Regions from separate parts of the Rhodococcus sp. P4_C10 genome, predicted to be linked through region 1. Evidence: riboswitches for the same ligand, from Rfam matches in the RefSeq annotation. Region 1 holds a riboswitch; each other region holds the start of a gene.

What was found. A riboswitch is a leader RNA that binds a small molecule or an ion and turns the genes downstream of it on or off. The one in region 1 is predicted to bind S-adenosylmethionine.
Region 2: another riboswitch for S-adenosylmethionine. It lies ahead of AC1DWC_RS07230 (aminotransferase class V-fold PLP-dependent enzyme); the one in region 1 lies ahead of AC1DWC_RS10675 (DUF7229 domain-containing protein).
Region 3: another riboswitch for S-adenosylmethionine. It lies ahead of AC1DWC_RS12360 (bifunctional o-acetylhomoserine/o-acetylserine sulfhydrylase); the one in region 1 lies ahead of AC1DWC_RS10675 (DUF7229 domain-containing protein).

What each region holds. Positions count from the first base shown of each region.
Region 1 is NZ_JBFUHZ010000011.1:150,414-157,182, forward strand. Features, by position in the region: gene AC1DWC_RS10665 (hypothetical protein) at 1-630, opposite strand, end outside; gene AC1DWC_RS10670 (DUF3293 domain-containing protein) at 1,093-1,752, opposite strand; SAM riboswitch class IV at 1,747-1,864, shown strand; gene AC1DWC_RS10675 (DUF7229 domain-containing protein) at 1,899-2,327, shown strand; gene AC1DWC_RS10680 (hypothetical protein) at 2,490-2,759, shown strand; gene AC1DWC_RS10685 (vWA domain-containing protein) at 2,782-3,423, shown strand; gene AC1DWC_RS10690 (hypothetical protein) at 3,483-3,899, shown strand; gene AC1DWC_RS10695 (arginase family protein) at 3,931-4,827, shown strand; gene AC1DWC_RS10700 (hypothetical protein) at 4,875-5,183, opposite strand; gene AC1DWC_RS10705 (phospholipase D family protein) at 5,657-6,688, shown strand.
Region 2 is NZ_JBFUHZ010000008.1:129,530-136,298, reverse strand. Features, by position in the region: partial or broken gene AC1DWC_RS07250 (HNH endonuclease signature motif containing protein) at 1-478, opposite strand, end outside; gene AC1DWC_RS07245 (NAD(P)-dependent oxidoreductase) at 743-1,396, opposite strand; gene AC1DWC_RS07240 (L,D-transpeptidase) at 1,515-2,747, opposite strand; gene AC1DWC_RS07235 (LysE family translocator) at 2,916-3,536, opposite strand; SAM riboswitch class IV at 3,737-3,852, shown strand; gene AC1DWC_RS07230 (aminotransferase class V-fold PLP-dependent enzyme) at 3,954-5,246, shown strand; gene AC1DWC_RS07225 (hypothetical protein) at 5,403-6,032, shown strand; gene AC1DWC_RS07220 (flavin reductase family protein) at 6,051-6,518, opposite strand; gene AC1DWC_RS07215 (YbaK/EbsC family protein) at 6,562-6,769, opposite strand, start outside.
Region 3 is NZ_JBFUHZ010000014.1:157,759-164,527, forward strand. Features, by position in the region: gene hutI (imidazolonepropionase) at 1-381, shown strand, start outside; gene hutG (formimidoylglutamase) at 378-1,343, shown strand; gene AC1DWC_RS12345 (NAD(P)/FAD-dependent oxidoreductase) at 1,340-2,566, shown strand; gene AC1DWC_RS12350 (hypothetical protein) at 2,572-2,703, opposite strand; gene AC1DWC_RS12355 (amino acid permease) at 2,717-4,114, opposite strand; SAM riboswitch class IV at 4,280-4,399, shown strand; gene AC1DWC_RS12360 (bifunctional o-acetylhomoserine/o-acetylserine sulfhydrylase) at 4,560-5,870, shown strand; gene metX (homoserine O-acetyltransferase MetX) at 5,912-6,769, shown strand, end outside.

The DNA.
Region 1 (6,769 bases):
GAGCGCACGTTCCTGACCGGGTGACACGGGGAGCCTCAGCAGAACAAGTGCGCCGTTTCCGGCGACGGGATGGGGCTGGTCGGTGAAGACCTGCACCAACGCGGTTTCGGCGGCGTGGGCATTCGAGCCTTGCATGACGCTCGGTGTGTTGCCGGTGAACGGGACCTCGCAGGTCAGTCCGGAGGCGTCGGACATGCCCATGAAGCCGTAGTTCGCGGCGAACTGACCCAACCCTTCGACCAGTTCGCCCGCGAAGCGGGAGGGTTCGCTACCAGCGGGGCCGACCTCTCTGGCCGGAACGGACAGCAGCTCGTCGAGTTCGGGACGTTGGCCTTGGGTCGGGTGGTTAGACAGTGCCGGTCGACCGGCCGTTCCTTCCGCGACTGTGGGGGCACGATTGTGGGCTTCGAGGTTCTGAAGTATCGCCACGAGCGGGAGAATTGTCGCCAACAGTTCGACGTTGTCCTCATGGACCGCGACCGTGCAGCACTCGGTGATCGTGCCGGCCGACGGGTTCCACACCAGCGCGTTCATGGTCTGGTCGAGGTTCGCCGCGGCGACAACGAGTTCCGGATTGGTCGCAGGATCAACGTGTTCCGCGACGTCGGTCCAGATCCGCAGAACGCACACGTCTGTGGCGTCCTGGCGGACCGGTGGGCCGACCTCGACGTGCTGTGCGATGCGGTACGACCACCAGGTGAATCCACGTTCCCGACGTACCGACCACGGGTCGGTTCCGTTCAGCTGCTGATGTAGATGCGTGAGCAACCGACTTCCGACGTCCACCATGCCTGTGACCTTCCATGCCGTCTCGACCGAGTTGACCGGTCGCGAGTCCTCTCGTGTCAACCACCCCTGACCTGTCCGGCGGCCTACCGGCCTGACGGCTCGGCGAGCGTCCGAGCTATCTGGATGCCTGTGCACTCGGTGGTGACGAGCAGTCCTGGTCGGTGACCGCGACGACCCGCGTTCTGAGAAGGGTGGAAGCGCGTGGTCGTGATCATGCCGGACGTGGCACTCTGCCCCCGGTGCGACACGGCGGGCAGTGGTGACCGGCCCGCCGGCCATCGTGTCCCGCTGCCGCGCCGTCACCTACTCGTGCAGTGGACCGGTGGATTCACGGGGGTGGGCGGGTTCCCACCGCCAGCCCCGGTGGGAATCCCGGTCGCCGGCACACGCCAACAGCGACCAGCGGGGCCCGTTCCAGGCGAAGACGGCGACCTGCCCGAAACGGGCGCCGAGATCGCGTGCTTGTCGGTCGGTCAGGCCGAACACCGCGCGACTGTCCTCGCTGTGATCGCCGGTGAAACTGGACCCCACCGCGGGCATCGACCGGATTCCGGCGGCATGCAGGTGGCGGTCGAGCACGAGCATCCGCGCGCGAGAGACGTTGTCGGGTTCGGGATCCGGTTGGATCGCGGTCACCACGTGTAGCGGACCGAACGGGGGATCGGGTTCTTCGTCGCTCTCGCCGAGCGGCCAGACGACGCCACCACCGTTCTCGGCGGTCTCGAACCGCACCATCGTGTTCAGGTAGAACTCCCACGGCGTTCGGCGCTGGGCGCGGTGGGCCAGATCGTGGCGCGGTGTCCACATGAAGTCGTCGTATTCCTGCATCACTTCAACTAACCAGCCGGCGAGGGCCGGTGCTGCGATAGGGGGACAACAGTCCACTTTCTCCGCAGTTGTTGCGCGAACGCAGTTGATGCGGTATGATGAATCATGTTGGGCCGGAAGGCCTGACAGCTTCACGAGATGCGGCCGCCAAGCTCCGACTTGGCCGTGCACCAACCCCAAGGCGTTTCCGGGGTGGTTCGGATGACGAAGCGGCTCACCGTCAACTGGCGGCGAGCAAGTACGCCCCCGCTTGCGGCGGGCATCACCGCAGGAGAAACCGAATGAGCGACGCACTCACCCCCGTGACCGACTCGATTTCCGGAAATTGCCAGGCGGGGGCAGTCGACGCACTCCACCCGGTGGCGCCGGCCACCACCACCACTGCCGCCGCCACCACCACCGCCACCGCCGACCGGCTCGCTGCACTGCTGGCCGCCAATGCGTGCCCGAAGACCTACTCGACTGCCGAGGTTGCCCGCTTCTTCGGGAAGACCGACCAGTGGGTGTACTGGGTGCTGCGCGAAGGTGTCACCCGCGCAGACGGCAGCCTCATCGAGCCCGACCGCGTGGGCAAGAGCAACCGGCGGCGCTTCACTGAGTCCATTGTCGAAGAGATTGCTGTCGCGCTTTACCGGCGTGGAACCCTCGGTCACGACGGTGCCTGCCGGGTCCTCGACAAGCTCGGTGCCGCGGAGGGGCTGGTGGCCTGAGTCGGAAGGGTATGGCCACAGCTCTCCGTCATCCGCAGTTATTGCGGTGTCGCAATAACTGCGGTATCATGGGTCATGTCCAACCGATACGCCCGAATCCGCGACGAACTCGCTCACGCCGAATCCTCCGATCCGCCAAACGCATTGGAGCATCTCCGGGTCGTGCTGGAAGAGGTGACCAAGCTGCTCGACGAGCAGCTTGCCCACGCGGTCCTCGACGACGAACTGTCCCTGCGCTCCGCGGGAGCGAAGGCGGGTCTGACCGAGAATGCCGTCGGCCCACGACTGGGACTCACCCCGATGCTCGCCGCCTACGCCCGCCCGGACGGCCGGGTGACCGCCAAGGAAATCCAGCAGGCCCGGTATGACAAGAAGGCTGGCGTGCTCGCCGCCCCGCAAACGATGCGGTTCAAGCCGCGCCGCAAGACCTGAACCCCCGACGAAAGGACGCTCCGTGGCCAACCTGGACCTGACTCGCCTCGTGTTCCTGCTCGACCGCTCAGGCTCGATGCACAGCATCAAGTCCGATGTGGAGGGCGGTTTCGCCGCCTTCATCGATGACCAGCGCGCCGCCGCCGGCGAGTGCACGGTGACCCTCGCCCAGTTCGACACCGACTACGAGGTCGTCTACCGCGATGTCTCCCTCGACGAGGTTCCGGTGCTCGACCTGCAGCCACGTTCGAGCACCGCACTGCTCGACGCGATGGGTCGGCTCATCACCGAGGTCAGCGCCGAACTCGCGGGCCTGCCGGAGGATGAGCGCCCGGGCACGGTGATCGTTGCGATCATGACCGACGGCCTGGAGAACGCCAGCCGGGAGTGGACCCGGCCGGCGATCAAGAAGTTGGTGGAGCTGCACACGAACCAGTACGACTGGCAGTTCCTGTACATGGGTGCCGATCAGGATGCCGTCGAGGTCGGCGCGCGGCTCGGTGTCAAACGTGACCAGTCGCTGACCTACAGCAAGGGCAAGTCGCGCGACGCGATGGCCGCTGCCTCGGCCAACATCCGCAGCTACCGCACTGCCAAGACCGCCAACCCCGCCGCCGTCATGCCTGAGTTCAGCGACGAACTACGAGCAGCGCTCGACGACTGACACGCACACCATCCGGTGCGCGCCCCTCGGGGTCGCACGGTCCGACAAGGAGGTACACCATGGCATCTGTTCGGGGACCACGGTTCCTCGCTGACCCCGAAGGGGAAGCGAAACGCTTTGTCGAGCAACTCGAGTCGGAATCGGCGGCACGGTCCGTCGCTCTGCCGGCGCGTTACGAATGGCAGTCCGGCTACTGGTGCGCAGTCAAGAACGGCACCTGGCCGAACGTCACCGGCTGGGCCGAGCATCGACAGGTGCAACGGATCTTCGCACCGATGCTTGACCAACTGATTACCGAAGGTGTGCCGAAGGACGCAGCATGGCGGCGCGCCAGCGCCTACGCACAGGCAGAAATGCTGGCACGGACCACCGCACGCAAGGAGGCCAGCGATCGGTACAACGCCCAGATCGAGGGCGTCGCCACGTCGGATGACACCAGAGCGGACAGCGAACCGGCCAACACTGTGACCGACTGAAACCCACGACCAGAACCGGGACGGTGCCGACATGAAGATCTACTACAGCCCTGACTATGTCGGCGCCGCCTACGGTTTCGACACCACCCGCAAGGCCGCATGGATTGCGGATTCACTGGCCGACAGGCCGATCGAGGGCGTCGAAATCCTCACGCCGCCGTCGCTCACTTCCGACGACCTCGAACGCGTCCACGACGCCGAGTACATCCAGGCAGTACAGACCGGCGAGCCGCGGTACATCGCCGAGTCTCAGGGATTCGACTGGGACCCAGCGCTGTGGCCGATGGTGCTCGCATCCAACGGCGGCGTGCTCGCCGCCGCACGCAGCGCCCTCGAGGACGGCGTCGCCGGGTCGCTGTCGTCGGGGTTGCACCACGCGAAACGTGGCCGTGGGGACGGTTTCTGCACGTTCAACGGCCTGGTCATCGCCGCGAAAACCCTCCTCGACGAGGGCGCCGTCAGCTCCGTCCTGATCCTCGATCTCGACGCCCACTGCGGCGGCGGAACCGCGCAACTCATCGACCATGACCCACGGATCTGGCAGGAAGACGTCTCCGTCGACGAGTTCGACCACTATTCCGGTCACACGAACTCGGCGCTGTGGGACGTCGACCATGCCGAGGACTATCTGCTCACCGTCAAGCGGGCCGTGGCCCAAGCCGACCGGATCGGACCATTCGACCTGTGCCTGTACAACGCCGGCATGGACACCTATCAGGGGTGCGGTATCGGCGGCCTCGACGGGATCACCGCCGAGGTTCTCGCGCAACGCGAGCGGATCGTGTTCGACTGGTGCCGTCAACGAAGCCTGCCGGTCGCCTTCGTCCTGGCCGGCGGCTACATCGGATCCCACCTCGACCAGGCGACACTCGTCGACCTGCACCGACTCACCCTTGCCGAAGGAGCCCGCGTGACCACCTGCGTCTAAATGACTCGGCAGCATCCACGACCAGGGTCGAGGTCATAGTCCCCCTGCTATCGGCCGGTCGGGGAGCGTGGCGGTTCGCCCAAGTGGTTCGGCCAGGGCCGCAGTCCTTCTCGGACCTGCTGGTACTTGATCGGCTGGTCCGGCGTCAGGTTCACCAGTCGTGTCTTTCGTACCCACGATTCCGGCACCCAGCCACCGGTAGCGTTCCGCCGCGCAATCACTGCCGGGGCAGGGGAGTACCAGCCCTTGTTCTGGCCGATCGAGTCGAGTTCGCCGAGCGAGTTGGATTCGTAACAGGGCGGGTTACCCGACACCATGAAGTGTTTGACCGACTGCCAGAGCCCGTACGTCGCCATGCGCGGAATCGTACGTTCCCTACCGCAGCAGTGAAGTCCGTCACCCAGGCGCAGCGTGGGGCCGTCTGGTTCAGGTCTTGGGTCTGTGGTGGCTGCACCGATCGGAGGATCGGCGGCAGGTTGTCGGGGACGAGGGCCTCGATCTGGGAGAGTCCCCTGGGGTGGCCAGGTGCCATTCGCTGCCGATACGCACCAGCGCGGTGAAGCCTCCGTTCCTGGAAGCGATCCCGAACTCGGGTTTCAGTGCTTCAGCGAGGGCGGCGAGGGTCAGTTCGTACTCGTCCGGCGAGGCATGCCTGGAGGCGACGACTGCCGCGGCCGTGCAAGCAGCGCCAGGTGTAGCCGCAGGCCGGGACAGCGCAACCATCAGGTCGAAGTGGCTACGTCGAGGCGGCGAGCCTGACGGCCGCACAGTGCGCGACACGCGGTCGAAACAGCAATCGAGTGAACGGACATGCGTCTTCAATAGTCGGATGAGCTTCGATTTCGTTGGTCCCGACCCCTGGGGTGAGATCACAGCTGCGGCCCAGACCCCGGGCCCACGCTATGCGGCGGTGGCCTTCCTCGGACCTGCATCGCCGGCGATGCTGCCGCTCAAGCGTGGCGACACGCTGGTGGTGAATGCGTCAGATTCCGCGGTGCGTTCACGGTCGACGAGCCCGGAGGCGATCGCCGCATATCTCGAGAAGGGCGTCCTCGTCTACGGCGAGGGTGAGCTACACGCCAAAGTCATCGCCACCGCGACCAAGGCCGTGATCGGGTCCGCGAACGCCTCCGCCCGATCACGCGACCGAACGATCGAGGCAGTAGTCGTCTCGGACAGCAAAGCAATGGTCACCAAGGTCCAACGATTCGTCGGCGACCTGGCAGACGAGAAGAAGCAGCTGACGAAGGCGGACCTGCCGCGGCTACGGAAGCTGTGGGACGAGGGGGAATCGAACGATCCAGGCCGGGCGGTACCCGGGGTGAATCGGGACCCGGAGGGATTGATCGAGGACTTCACAGCCGGCTTCGTTCTGCAGCAGTGGACAGAGGATCGCAGCGTCGACCCAGGGACGGAAACCAAGGTCAACAGGAGGCTCTCCCGGGTCCCTCGCGACCCGCACATCGGCGTCGACTGGTTCGTCCTCGATGACAACGATGAGGGATTCGCCGTCGGAACTGTGCTGTTCGAGATCGACGACGTGGGCATCGAGCCGCCGCGCGTCGTCACCGGACCGCCGACACCACTGCCCGATGACAGCGGAAAGCGGTACCAGGCATACCGCTTCGTCAACTCCGACGCTGGCAACTACGCCAAGTGGGACGAACTGGAAGGTTCGATCGAACCCTTGCGCGCAATCGTCGAGGACGACGATTGGCACGTCGATCGGTGGTGCCGCCCCGGCGCCTTCGCCGATCCCGACGGTATCGGGGAAGCGCTGCTCGCGCTGTGGGAGATCGAGATACCGGCGATGGGCACCGTGAAGGCAACGCGGCGTCACCTACGCCGACGTCAGCACTGACCACAACGAGATCCTCCGCCTCAATTGAGGTTCCGGACTGGCAGGGACAACGAAGGAGACGGGACGTCGCCTCCCTCGCGG
Region 2 (6,769 bases), on a different contig from region 1:
TGACGTTCTCGAGGTGCGCGGCGATGAGCAGGTAGGCCTGGCAGTCGTCGGGTCGGCCGCTTTCGGGGTCGGGGTGCTCCCAGTCGGTCTCCACGGACTCGACCGGCTGGTCGACGGTGAGTTTTTCGAGTCTGGCGAGGAAGTTGACGATCACCTGGACGTGCCCGAGTTCGATCCGCCCGGCATCGAGTGCGGCGGCCATCCGTGGGTGCAGGGGCAATTCGCGGCCGAGCCGGACGATCTTGCTCGCCTGCCCGGCGGTCATGTGGGTGGCGTCGGCGAGCCAGGACGCGGTGTCCGCGGCACCGAGGTGGTTCGAGAGACACCGCTGGTCGGCCTCGTGCACCAACCGGACGCGCAGGGCTTCGAGTTCGAGGATCTTCTCCGACAGTTCCGGGACGGTGGCTGCGAGTTCGGTTTCGTCGAGTCGCCATGCCTCGACCCCGGCGGGGTCGGTGAGCATGGCGTCGAGTTTCATACATCGAATTCTACTCGCACGCACATTCGATCACAATGATGTTTCGCCTGGTGAACTGCCTTCGGCCTGTGAGTGCTCTTGGTTGCTCTCGCAGCCAAAGGTGCGCACGAGATGGGTGTGCACCTACGGCGCGACCCTCGTGGAAGCCTCTGTCGAGGATGTCCCGCCGTGCTTCCGGCGCCACTTCGGAGACCTCCGAGGCCGCCTGCGGCCATGGCGGACGCCCGGCGCTGGACAGGGCCAGGGTCGGGGCGCGGACGCGCCTCAGCCCAGTGCGTCCAGCGCGTTGTCGATCGGGATGTTCCCGTTGTTGAACCCGATGAACTTGCCCGCGGTGCCGGGCCGCAGCAGCGCCGCGGCGGCCACCCTCGCGACGTCCTCGCGGGTCACGCTTCGCGCGTCGAGGTCCGGACCCGTCTCGATGCGGCCGGTGGCCGGGTCGAGCGTCAGCGCGCTGGGTCCCAGGATGGTCCAGGACAGGTCGGTGCCGCGCAGGTACTCGTCGGCGGCCGCCTTGGCCTCCGCGTAGGCGAAGAACGAGTTGTCCGACGGGACACCGTGATCCACCCGCGCACCGAGGTACGAGATCATGACGTACCGGTCGACGCCGGCCCGGGCGGCGGCGTCCATCGAGCGGATCGCGGCGTCCCGGTCGACGGCATAGGTGCGGTCCGGGTTGCCGCCGCCCGCCCCGGCCGACCACACGACGGCGTCGTGGCCCCGGAGGACCTCGGCGATGGCCTCCGTGTCGAGGTGCTCCACGTCGGCAACGACGGCCCCTGCGCCGATGGCCTCGACATCGGCGACCTGCGCCGGATCTCGGATGGCCGCGGTCACCTGGTCGCCCCGGCCGGTGAGGATCCGTGCCAGGTGCAGGGCGATCTTGCCGTGTCCGCCGATGATCACGATCCGTGCCATGCCGCGTCCTTGTCGTCGCTGCCGGCGGTCCGGCAGGTGTCCGGGGGTGGTCCTCCAGTGCAGCACAGCGGCGGCCGCCGCGCCCGGCTCAGTGCGGAACCGCGGCCGCGCGCCAGGCTCAGCTCAGCGCGCTCCCCGCGACCCACTGGTCCCACGGCACGCCCCAGTCGCCGTTCTGCCACACGTCGAGCGGCTCACCGCCGGTGTTGCGGATCTCCACCACGTCGCCGGGCTGGGAGAAGTTGTAGAACCATTGCGCGTTTGCCGGGTTGAGGTTCAGGCAGCCGTGTGAGGTGTTGGTGTTGCCCTGCGCCCAGACGCTGCTCTCCAGCTCGTGCAGGTAGATGCCGTCGTTGCTGATCCGGGTGGCCCAGTTGATGGTCTCCTTGTAGCCGAGCCGCGAGTTGATCGGCAGGCCGTACGTGGAGGAGTCCATGATCACCGGATTGGCCTTGTCCAGCACGGTGTAGGTGCCGGGCTGCGTCCAGAAGTGGAGCGTGGTGTTGCCGATGGTCTCGGTGCCGCCCCGGCCCATCGAGGTCGGCATCTCGCGGACCACCTGGCCGTTCTCGTACACCGTGACGATCTTGGTGTTGTCGTCCGCGATCGAGACGTGCGAGTCGCCGATCCGGAACGAGACCTTGTCGTCCTCCTGGCCGTAGAGGCCGTTGCCGAGCTGCGCACCGTAGATGTCCGCGTTCACCGTGACCTGGGTGCCCGGCGCGAAGTACTGCTGCGGCCGCCAGTGCACGTTCTGGTCGTCGAGCCAGTACCAGGAACCCTTCACCGGGGGAGTGGTGGTGACGGTCAGCGACTTCTCGGCCGTGACGCGGTCGCCGATCGGTTCGTCGAAGTGCACCACCGTGACCATGCCGACGCCGTAGGTGCCGCCGTCGCGGATCTCGGCGCCGCCGGTGGTGCGCAGGTACGCCTTGGTCTGGTTGCCCGGGTCGAGCGTGGTGACGGTGCTGTTCTTCGAGGTGGGGACGCCGTTCGCGTCCGTGGCCGCCACGTCGAGGGTGTAGGTCTTGCCGTAGCCGAGCGGCTCGCTCGGCTTCCACGACGTGCCGTCCGGTGTGGTGATGCCGGGAATGACCTTGCCGTCGGGATTGGTCAGCGTCACCGAGGTGAGAGTGCCCTGGGCGACGTCGACGCGGACCGGGCTGAGCGGGCTGACCGGGTCGCCGTCATCGGCGGGGGTGATCGAGACGACGGCGGCGCTGACGGCGGCGGTCGGCGAGGCGTTGGCGTCGCCGTTGTCGTCGGCGGAGATGGTGCACCCGGCGGCGAGGGTCGTCGCCAGGGCGATGCACGCCGCGCCGATCGATCGCCGCAGTGACTGCGTGAGCAAGATTCCTCCTGAGCTGCTCGGGCGGTCACGGCGGCCGCCCGGTGCGTGCGGTGCCTGGCACCGATGCGTACAACGATATCGGCGCCCGTCCCCTCGCGCGTTTCCTGAGGCCAGGGTGAGAGTGGAGACACAGAACGGCGAACCGCCCGAAGGGACGCCCGAGAGCGGTCAGGCGGGGCCCGCCGCCGAGACGAGGGTGCCGACGCCGAGCGCCGCCAGGATCCCGGCGCTGGCGGACTCGAGTCGGGCCGACACCCGAGGCCGTCGCAGCAGGGTGACCAGCCGCGAGGCCGCAACCGCGAAGCCGCCCATCACCAGTAGCGCGACAACGGCCTCGACCGCGCCAAGGGTCATGGCCGCGCCGAAGGTCACGGGCCCGAGGAACTGGGGGACCACCGCCAGGTAGAACAGGCCGACCTTCGGGTTCAGGGCGCAGGACAGCACTCCGGCGCCGAACGCGGAACCCGTGGACACGGCCACCGGTTCCGCCGGCCCGCCGCCCACGGCCCGACGGCGGAGCAGCGCCCGCACCCCGAGGTAGACCAGGTACAGCCCGCCCGCGATCTTCAGCGCCCGGTACGCGGCCGCGGACTGCTCGAGCAGCGCCGCGAGTCCGAGAGCCACCACGGCCGCCCACACCAGGGAGCCGACGGCGACGCCCGCCGCCGCGGCGAGGCCCGGGCGGGTGCCGCCGACGCTGTAACGCAGCACCAGGAACGAGTCCGGCCCGGGCATGATCGACAGGAGCAGGCAGACGCCCGCAAAGCTGAGCAGGGTGGCGGCGGTCATGGCGAGAAGGAAAGCGCATCCGCGGACCCGTACTCAAACGGGTTTCTCCGCACCAGGCGCCCTGGTTCCGGATCGCCTACGAAAAACCTTGCTGTGCAGATGTTTTCGGTTCCGTCGAAGTTGGCTGCCGGCGGGTGGGGTGGGCGAGGTCACGAGGGTGGGGTTGACAGGACGGCGGACGGGCTGCAATTCTCTGGTCAGGTCATGAGTGCCAGCAGATAGCCCCGGCTTGCTGGCCGGCAACCCTCCGCCGCGGTGGGGTGCCCCGGGTGACGACCTGGCTGTAGTCCAATACCGGACACGGCAAGCGCGGACTCGATGCACACCCCCGCGACATCTAGGTACGGCCGACTCGTTCGGTCCGGCCGGTACGTCGCCTTCGCTGCACGCGAGTCCCTGAACCAGAGGGAAGCTTCAATGACTGCCGTACTCGACCCCACCTGTGCCGCCACCGCCGCCACCGCTGCCGCTACCTGTGCAGCCACCGCCACGCGGATCGACGCCCCGTTCGCCGAGGTCTCCGGCGCCGGACTGTCCGTCCCGCTCGCCGACGGCAGCACCTGCACGTACGCCAACTTCGACTACGCCGCCAGCGCGCCCGCCCTCGCGCAGGTCACCGCCCGGGTCCAGGACCTGCTGCCGTACTACGCCAGCGTGCACCGCGGCGCCGGCTACGCCTCGCAGGTCTGCACCGCCAGCTACGAGGGCGCCCGTGACGTGGTCGCCGAGTTCGTCGGTGCGCGATCCGACGACGTGGTGGTCTTCACCCGCAACACCACCGACTCGTTGAACCTGCTGGCCGGCTGCGTGCCCGGCGACACCGTGGTCCTCGACATCGAGCATCACGCAAACCTCTTGCCCTGGAAGCGAAACGGCGCCCGCGTCGTGGAAGCTGCGGACACCGTCGAGGAGACGATCCGCCGGATCGTCGCCGAGCTGTGCGCCAAACCGGCCGCGCTGCTCGCGATCACCGGGGCGTCCAACGTGACCGGTGAGGTGCTGCCGATCGCCCGCCTGGCGCAGGTTGCCCACGAGTGCGGGGCCCGGATCCTTGTCGACGGGGCCCAGCTGTTGCCGCACCGCCGCGTGGACCTGGTCGCGCTCGGCGTCGACTACCTCGCCTTCTCCGGCCACAAGCTGTACGCGCCCTTCGGCGCCGGTGTGCTGGTGGGACGGGCGGACTGGCTCGACGCCGCGGAGCCGTACCTGGCCGGCGGCGGCGCCACCCGCGACGTCTCCTCCGACAGTGTCGAGTGGGCGGCCGCGCCGCAGCGTCACGAGGCGGGCACCCCCAACGTCCTCGGGGTTGCCGCGCTGGCGGCGGCCTGCGAGGCGCTCGCCGGCCTCGACGCGGAGCAGGCGCAGGCCCACGAGCGGGCGCTGTGCGAACGACTGGTCGAGGGCCTGAGTGCCGTCGAGGGTGTGGAGCTTCTCCGGATCTGGTCCGACGCACCGGATTCCGTCGGAATCGTCACGTTCACCGTCGAAGGCTGCGAGCCGCGCGAGGTCGCGTCCTACCTGGCGGACCTGCACGGAATCGGCGTCCGCGACGGCCGGTTCTGCGCGCACCCGCTGCTGGCTCGACTGGGTCGGCGTGAGGGCGCGGTGCGGGCAAGCCTGGGCCTGGGCAGTCACTCCGCAGACGTGGACCGACTGGTGGCGGCGGTGCGCGAGTTCGTTGCCGCGCGCCGCGGCGGCGTGTCCGGGTAGCATCGCGTCATGGCATCCGTGACGACAGCGACGACCGTGGCGCGTGACGCCCGGTGGTGCCGTCGGCACGTGGATCTGTGCCGTACCGCGTCGGGCATGTGTCGGAGCTGAGTTCCCCACTCGCTCTGTTCATCCCACGCACACCCTAGGACTGCCATGTCTGTTCTTCCGTCTGCCCGTACCCGCCGCCTGCACGTCGCGGTGGAGTTGTCCGGCGCCGGTCACCACCCGGCCGCCGCGGCCCACACCGAGTTCCGGGTCCCGTTGGGGCTCACCGACTTCTGGGTCGACCTCACCGAACCGCCGGCGCCCAACCCGCCCCTGGACCTGCTCTCCGTGCCGGCCGGCGTGGCGCGGGTGCGGGCCCACGACCTGCGCGAGGCGCAACTGCGCCGCGAGCGCATCCGAACCGAGGCGGCCGGCGAGGGCCGGGACCCGGACACGGTGACCGTCCTGCTGGACGTGGAAGTACTGCTCGCCGATGACCACCGCAGTGCGCGAAGGGAACTGGCTCAACTGGACGCGGGCGCACCGCGGGTGCCCGACAGCATCTCCTACGTGGGCACCGCGGCCGGTCTCGCCGGACTGATCGCGGACCTTGCCGCCGCCGGCGTGGCGGACGGTGTCACCCTGCTGCCGCTGGTGCTGCCCAGGGTGCTCGACCGGGTGGTGGACGACGTGCTGCCGATCCTGCGCGACCGCGGGTTGGCCCGACCGTCGCCCCTCCTGGGCGAGGTGCTCGTGCCCTTCGGGTTCACCTCGGGGACAAGGGCACTCGCGTCCTGACCCGACGGTCGACGAGACTCACTCGTCGAGCGGCGTGGGCCGGTGGTAACGGCCGTCGTGGTAGAGCAGCGGCGACGCGGCGGCCTCCGCGTCGTCCTCGTCGTGCACCCGGGTGACCAGACCGATCACCAGGGTGTGGTCGCCGGCGGGGATCAGCTGGTGGACGGTGGTGCGCAACCAGATCGGGGTCCCGTGCAGCACCGGTTCGCCGGACTCGAGGCGGTTCCACAGGGACACGTCGCGGAACCGCTCCTCCGCGCTGCGGGAGAACCGCTGCGCGAGGTGCCGCTGGTGCTCGCCGAGCAGGTGGATGACCAGCGAGCCCGCTCCGCGCAGGGCGTCGATGCTCGACGAGGTGTCCGCGATGTTGAACGACACCAGCGGCGGGTCGAGGGACAGCGACGCGAACGACGTCGCGGTGAACCCCACCGGACCCGAGCCGGCGTCGAGGGTGACGATGACCACGCCGGCCGGGTGCCGCCGCATCGCGGCCCGGTACTGCTCGCCGGTGATGCCGTCGGTCACCGGCTCACTCCATGTCGATCGTGAGCGCCGCGGTGATCCGGGTGAGCTCGCGGAACGTCGTCCGGAACACCGTGTCCGGGGTGCCGGCCGCCACCCACACCTCCGCGTAGCGGTCCAGCGCGGTGTCGACGTAGGTGGGCAGGTTGGTCGGGTGCCCGACCGGTGCGACGCCGCCGAGTGGCTGGCCCGTGAGCTGGCGCACCGCGCTGGCG
Region 3 (6,769 bases), on a different contig from region 1:
GCGGCGGGCGACACCGTGGCGACGCTGCTGCCCGGCGCCGACTTCTGCACCCGCGGAAGGTATCCCGACGCCAGGGCGCTGCTCGACGCCGGCGTGACGGTCGCGCTGGCCTCGGACTGCAACCCCGGCACCTCCTACACCACCAGCATCCCGTTCGCGATCGCGCTGGCGGTGCGGGAGCTGCGGATGAGCCCGAACGAGGCCGTGTGGGCGGCCACGGCCGGCGGCGCGGCGGCATTGCGGCGGGGCGACATCGGCAGCATCCGGGTCGGCATGCGCGCCGACCTGATCGCGTTGGACGCGCCGTCGCACCTGTACCTGGCCTACCGGCCGGGGGTCCCGCTGGTGCGTGAGGTGTGGACGGAGGGACGACTGAGATGACCGGAGTGGACATCGCCCCACCCGAGTGGTCCGGGCGCGACGACGGACCCGGGCCGGAGCACCTGCGCTGGCACGGCGCGGTCTCCCCCTACGACGCCGGCGCGGCGCCGGGCGCCTGCGTCCTGGTCGGGTTCCGCAGCGACGAGGGGGTGCGGCGCAACAAGGGCAGGCCGGGCGCGGCCCGGGGCCCGGCGACCCTGCGTCACGCGCTCGCGTCCACGGCGCTGGCGCGGCCGGTGCGCCTGTTCGACGCCGGCGACGTGGCGGTGACCGGGGCGGACCTCGAGGGCGCGCAGCAGCGGCTCGGCGCGGCGGTCGCGGGACTGCTCGACGCCGGGCACTTCGTCACGGTCCTCGGGGGCGGTCACGAGGTGGCCTTCGGCAGCTACCTGGGCATCGCGCACAGCGCCGCCGCCGCGGCCGGTGCCCGGGTGGGGGTGCTGAACCTCGACGCCCACTTCGACCTGCGTGACGACGCCGCGCCCAGCTCCGGGACACCCTTCCGTCAGATGGCCGAACACGAAGCGGCGCAGGGCCGCTCGCTGAACTACGCGGTGCTCGGCATAGCGCAACCCGGAAACACCGCGGCCCTGTTCTCCCGGGCCGAGGCGCTCGGCGTGCGGTACCTGCTCGACGAGGAGTGCGGCCCGTCGAACCTGCCCGCGGTCGAGTCGTTCGTCGAGGAGTTCCTCGGCTCGGTCGACCTGGTACACCTGAGCGTCGACCTCGACGTGCTGCCCGCGGCGGTCGCACCCGGCGTCAGCGCCCCGGCGGCGTTCGGGGTGGGCCTCGAGGTGGTCTCGCGGGTGTGCGAGCTCGTCACGGTCAGCGGCAAGCTCGCGCTGTTCGAGGTGGCCGAGCTCAGTCCCGTGCTGGACATCGACAACCGCACGGCGCGGACCGCGGCCCGTCTGATCCACCGGGTGGTCACCGGTCGCCCGCAACCGGAACCCGCGACATGAACCCCCAGCGGATCGTGATTCTCGGCGGCGGTTTCGCGGGCCTGTGGAGCGCGGCCGGCGCCGCCCGCAAGCTCGACGAGCTCGGCGCCGGACCCGACGTGGCACGGGTGACGTTGGTCAATCGCGACGGATTTCACGGCATCCGGGTCCGCAACTACGAGGCCGACATCGGGCCGGCCCGCGTCCCGCTCGCGGACGTCCTGGACCCCATCGGCGTCGACCTGGTCCGGGGCGAGGTGACCGGCGTGGACCTGCCCGGGCGGTGCGTCACCGTCGGGACGGCCGCGGGGCCGCGGGTCCTGCCGTACGACCGGTTGGTCTTCGCGCTCGGCAGCGAACTCGCCCGCCCGCCCGTCCCCGGGCTCGCCGAGCACGCGTTCGACGTCGACACCTACGACCACGCCGCCCGGTTGACGGCGCACCTCGATTCCCTGGCCGACGCCCGACCGCACCCCGGGCAGCTCACCGTCGTCGTGGTCGGTGCCGGGTTGACCGGCATCGAGACCGCAACCGAAATGCCCGGCCGGCTTCGGACCGTTCTCGACCGGGCCGGTCAGTCCGGCCCCGCCCGGGTGATCCTGGCGGACCACAACCCCCGAATGGGCTCGGACATGGGCGATTCGGCCCGGCCGGTCATCGACAGCGCGCTGGCCGAACTCGGGATCGAGGCCTGGCCGGGCACCGAGATCACCTCGATCGACCCGACCGGCATCCGGCTCGGCTCCGGTACCGACGTTCCCGCGGGCACGGTGATCTGGTGTGCCGGCATGCGCGCCAGTCCGCTGACGCGACTGTTCCCGGTCGAGCGCGACCGTCTCGGGCGTCTGCACGTCGACGAGTTCCTGCGACTACCCGGCCAGCCCGGGGTGTTCGCGGCGGGAGACTCGGCGCGCGCGATGGTCGACGCGGGCCGGCCCTCGGTGATGTCCTGCCAGCACGGGCGGCCGATGGGACGCATCGCCGGGCACAACGTGGTGGCCGACCTGATCGGCGCGCCGATGATCACCCTGCGCATCGCCTGGTACGTCACCGTCCTCGACCTGGGACCCGCCGGCGCCGTCTACACGGAGGGCTGGGACCGGCGGGTCGTCACCACGGGCGCCGCCGCCAAGGCGACGAAGCAGACCATCAACTGCCGGCGCATCTATCCGCCGCCCGGCGGTGACCGCGCCGCGATCCTCGCCGCCGCCGCGCCGCTCGTACAGGAGCCGCCGAAGGCCTGAGCGCCTCAGCCGAGCCCGCTCACCGCCTCGGCGCTGTCGAGCAGTGCGCCGGACGCCGCCACCTGCACGGCCGCCTCGATCTCCGGGGCCAGGTACCGGGCCGGGCCGGCGACCCGCCGCCGGATCGTCGCCCGCACCGCGGTTCCGCGGTCAGGCCAGCGGCACCGGTTCCGGCTCGTCCTCCTGCGCCGCCGGCCGCCGCGCCACGAAGACTCGGTAGGCGACGGTCAGCAGCGCCAACCACACCAGGCCGACGACCAGCGCCACCCGGGTGTCGGCGACCACCGCCAGCACCGCGACCACGAACAGCAGGAAGCCGAATGCCGCCCACTGCCCGTACGGCCAGAACGGCACCGGGAACCGCAGCGCGGCCACCTCGTCCTCGCTCATCTGCTTCCGCGACGCGTACTGCGCGAGCAGGATCATCAGCCAGACGAAGATGGTCGCGAAGGTGGCGATCGACGCGATGACCAGGAACACCCGGTCCGGGATCAGGTAGTTGAGCAGGACCGCCAGCAACAGCGCGCCGGTCATCACCACGACGGTCATCCACGGCACCCCGCTGCGCGAGACCCGCTTCATCACCGCCGGCGCCTGGCCGCGCTGGGCCATCCCGTACATCATTCGGCCGGCGCCGAAGACGTCGCTGTTGATCGCCGAGAGCGCTGCCGTGATCACCACGATGTTGAGGACCGTCGCGGCCGGACCGATCCCGAGCCCGGAGAAGATCTCCACGAACGGGCTGCCCTCCGAGCCGATCTCCTGCCACGGGTTCAGCGCCATGATCACGGCGAGGGTGAGCACGTAGAACAGCACGATCCGGACCGGCACGGTGTTGACCGCCCGCGGGATGGTGTGCGCGGGGTCCTCCGCCTCCCCCGCGGTGATGCCGATGATCTCGGTGCCGCCGAAGGCGAACATCACGATCGCGAAGGAGGCCACGAAGCCGCCGAACCCGGTGGCGAAGAAGCCGCCGTCGGTCCACAGGTTGCTCACCCCGACGCTGGTGTCGTGGACGCCGAAGCCGAAGATCAGGATGGCTGCACCGCCGACGATCATCGCGACGATGGCGGTCACCTTGACCAGGGTGAACCAGAACTCCATCTCACCGAACACGCGGACGCTGAGCAGGTTCATCGCGCCGATGAAGAACACGATGGCCAGGACCCAGATCCACCGGGGCACGTCCGGGAACCAGAAGCCCATGTAGATGCCGAACGCGGTCACGTCCGCCAGACAGACGACGATCATCTCGAAGGTGTACGTCCAGCCGGTCACGAAACCGGCCAGCGGCCCCAGGTGCTTGCTGGCGTACTCGCCGAACGACCCCGACACCGGGTTGCTCACCGCCATCTCGCCGAGCGCCCGCAGCACGATGTACACCGCGGCGCCGCCGATCAGGTACGCGAGCAGCACGGACGGGCCGGCCTTCTCGATCGCCTCCGCGGAGCCGTAGAACAGCCCGGTCCCGATGGCGGATCCCAGTGCGATGAATCGGATGTGACGCGCGGTGAGACCCCGGGTCAGCGCCCCTGCGGCGGCTTTCACGATCGGTTCTCCCCAAGGTGGTGGGCGAATCACAGGCGGGCGAACTCGCGCCCGGTGGGCGCGTGTCGCGGAGTGAATACGGGCGGCCAGCACTTTAGTCCTGTAACGCCGGTCACTGACGCCCGGCTGACCGCCCCGTACCCGGTGGCGCTACGATCGGCGGCAGGTCAAGAGTTCCAGCGTCAAGCCCCGGCTCGCTGGTCGGCAACCCTCCATCCGCGGTGGGGTGCCCCGGGTGAAGACCTGGTTGTTCGAAGCAGAAGTGTCGGATGACAAGCGCGGGTCCGTCGGGACGGACCCACAGACCGGGCCACGACCCACCGGAGGTTCACCGTGTGTTGCTCTCGCTGACAGTCCCCATGTGTCCATCGGCGCACCGATCGCGCCTGGTCCAGGCGCACTGACCGCGCCGACCTCCCCCATCTTCTCCTGGAGCAGAGCCCACATGAGCGAGAACACCACCACCCCCGACCCGACCTCGGCCTGGAGCTTCGAGACCAAGCAGATCCATGCCGGTGCGTCCGCCGACAGCAACACCAACGCCCGCGCGCTGCCGATCTACCAGACCACGTCGTACACCTTCGACAACACCGACCACGCCGCGGCGCTGTTCGGACTGGCGGAGCCGGGCAACATCTACACCCGGATCATGAACCCGACGCAGGATGCCGTCGAGCAGCGGATCGCGGCGCTCGAGGGCGGCGTGGCCGCGCTGCTGCTCTCCTCCGGGCAGGCCGCCGCCACCACGGCGCTGCTGAACATCGCCGAGTCGGGCGACCACATCGTCTCCAGCCCGCGGCTCTACGGCGGCACCTACAACCTGTTCCGCTACACCCTGCCGAAGCTCGGCGTCACCGTGAGCTTCGTCGAGGATCCCGACGACCTCGACCAGTGGCGTGCGGCGATCCAGCCGAACACCAAGGCCTTCTTCGGCGAGACCATCTCCAACCCGATGAACGACGTGCTCGACGTCCCGGGCATCGCGGCGGTCGCACACGAGAACGGCCTCCCGCTGATCGTCGACAACACCGTCGCGTCGCCCTACCTGCTGCAGCCGCTCGCGCACGGCGCCGACATCGTGGTGCACTCGGCGACGAAGTACCTCGGCGGGCACGGCACCGCCATCGCCGGCGTCATCGTCGACGGCGGCAACTTCGACTGGACCCAGGGCCGGCACACCAACTTCACCACCCCGGACCCCAGCTACCACGGTGTGGTGTTCGCCGACCTCGGCGCGCCCGCCTTTGCGCTCAAGGCACGGGTGCAGTTGCTGCGCGACATGGGCCCGGCGGTGTCGCCGTTCAACGCGTTCCTGATCGGCCAGGGGCTCGAGACCCTGAGCCTGCGGATGGAGCGGCACGTGGCCAACGCGCAGCGGGTCGCCGAGTTCCTGCAGGACCGGCCGGAGGTCACCTCGGTCGCCTACGCCGGGCTGGCGTCCTCGCGCTGGCACGAGCGGGCACAGCAGCTCGCCCCGCGCGGCCCGGGCGCCATCGTGGCGTTCGAGCTGGCCGGCGGGATCGACGCGGGCAAGAAGTTCGTCGATGCCCTTTCCCTGCACAGCCACGTCGCTAACATCGGCGACGTGCGTTCCCTCGTCATCCACCCCGCATCCACCACCCACTCGCAGCTGAGCCCCGAGGAGCAGCTGGCAGCGGGCGTCACGCCGGGCCTGGTCCGGCTCGCGGTGGGCATCGAGGGAATCGACGACATCCTGGCCGACCTCGAGACCGGCTTCGAGGCGGCGACATCTTGACCGTCAGCTCCTTTTCAGGCGCCCGTTCGGGGCGGCAGGCTCTGGCCTTCCCCGCCCCGGACGGACGCCTGACAAGCGTCGACATCGGCGAGCTGAAGCTCGAGAACGGCGCCGTGCTGCCCGAGGTGACACTGGCCCTGCAGGCATGGGGGGTGCCCAACGCCGCGCGCGACAACGTGGTGCTGGTCGAACACGCACTCACCGGCGACTCGCATGTCACCGGACCCGCCGGTCCGTCCCACCCCTCCCCCGGCTGGTGGGACGGCATGGTCGGACCGGGCGCCCCGCTCGACACCGACGAGTGGTGCGTCCTCGCCACCAACGTGCTCGGCGGCTGCCGGGGTAGCACCGGGCCGACGACGCTCGCACCGGACGGCCGTCGGTGGGGGTCCCGCTTCCCGGAGACGTCCATCCGTGACCAGGTGGCCGCCGAGGTGGCGCTCGCCGACGTGCTCGGCATCGAGCGGTTCGCGTCCGTCATCGGCGGCTCGATGGGCGGCATGCGGACCCTCGAGTGGGCCGTCGGCCATCCCGACCGGGTGGCGTCCGCGCTGATCCTTGCGGTCGGTGCCCGCGCGACCGCCGACCAGATCGGCACCCAGACCACCCAGATCGCGGCCATCACGAGCGATCCCGACTGGCAGGGCGGCGACTACCACGACACCGGCCGGGTCCCCCGGGCCGGATTGCGCATCGCGCGCCGGATCGCGCACCTGACCTACCGCACCGAGCACGAGCTCGACACCCGGTTCGGCAACGTCGCACAGCCCGGCGAGGACCCGTGGCACGGCGGCCGCTACGCGGTCCAGAGCTACCTCGAGCACCAGGCCGACAAGCTCGTGGCACGCTTCGATCCGGCCACGTACGTCCTGCTCACCGAGGCGATGAACCGGCACGAC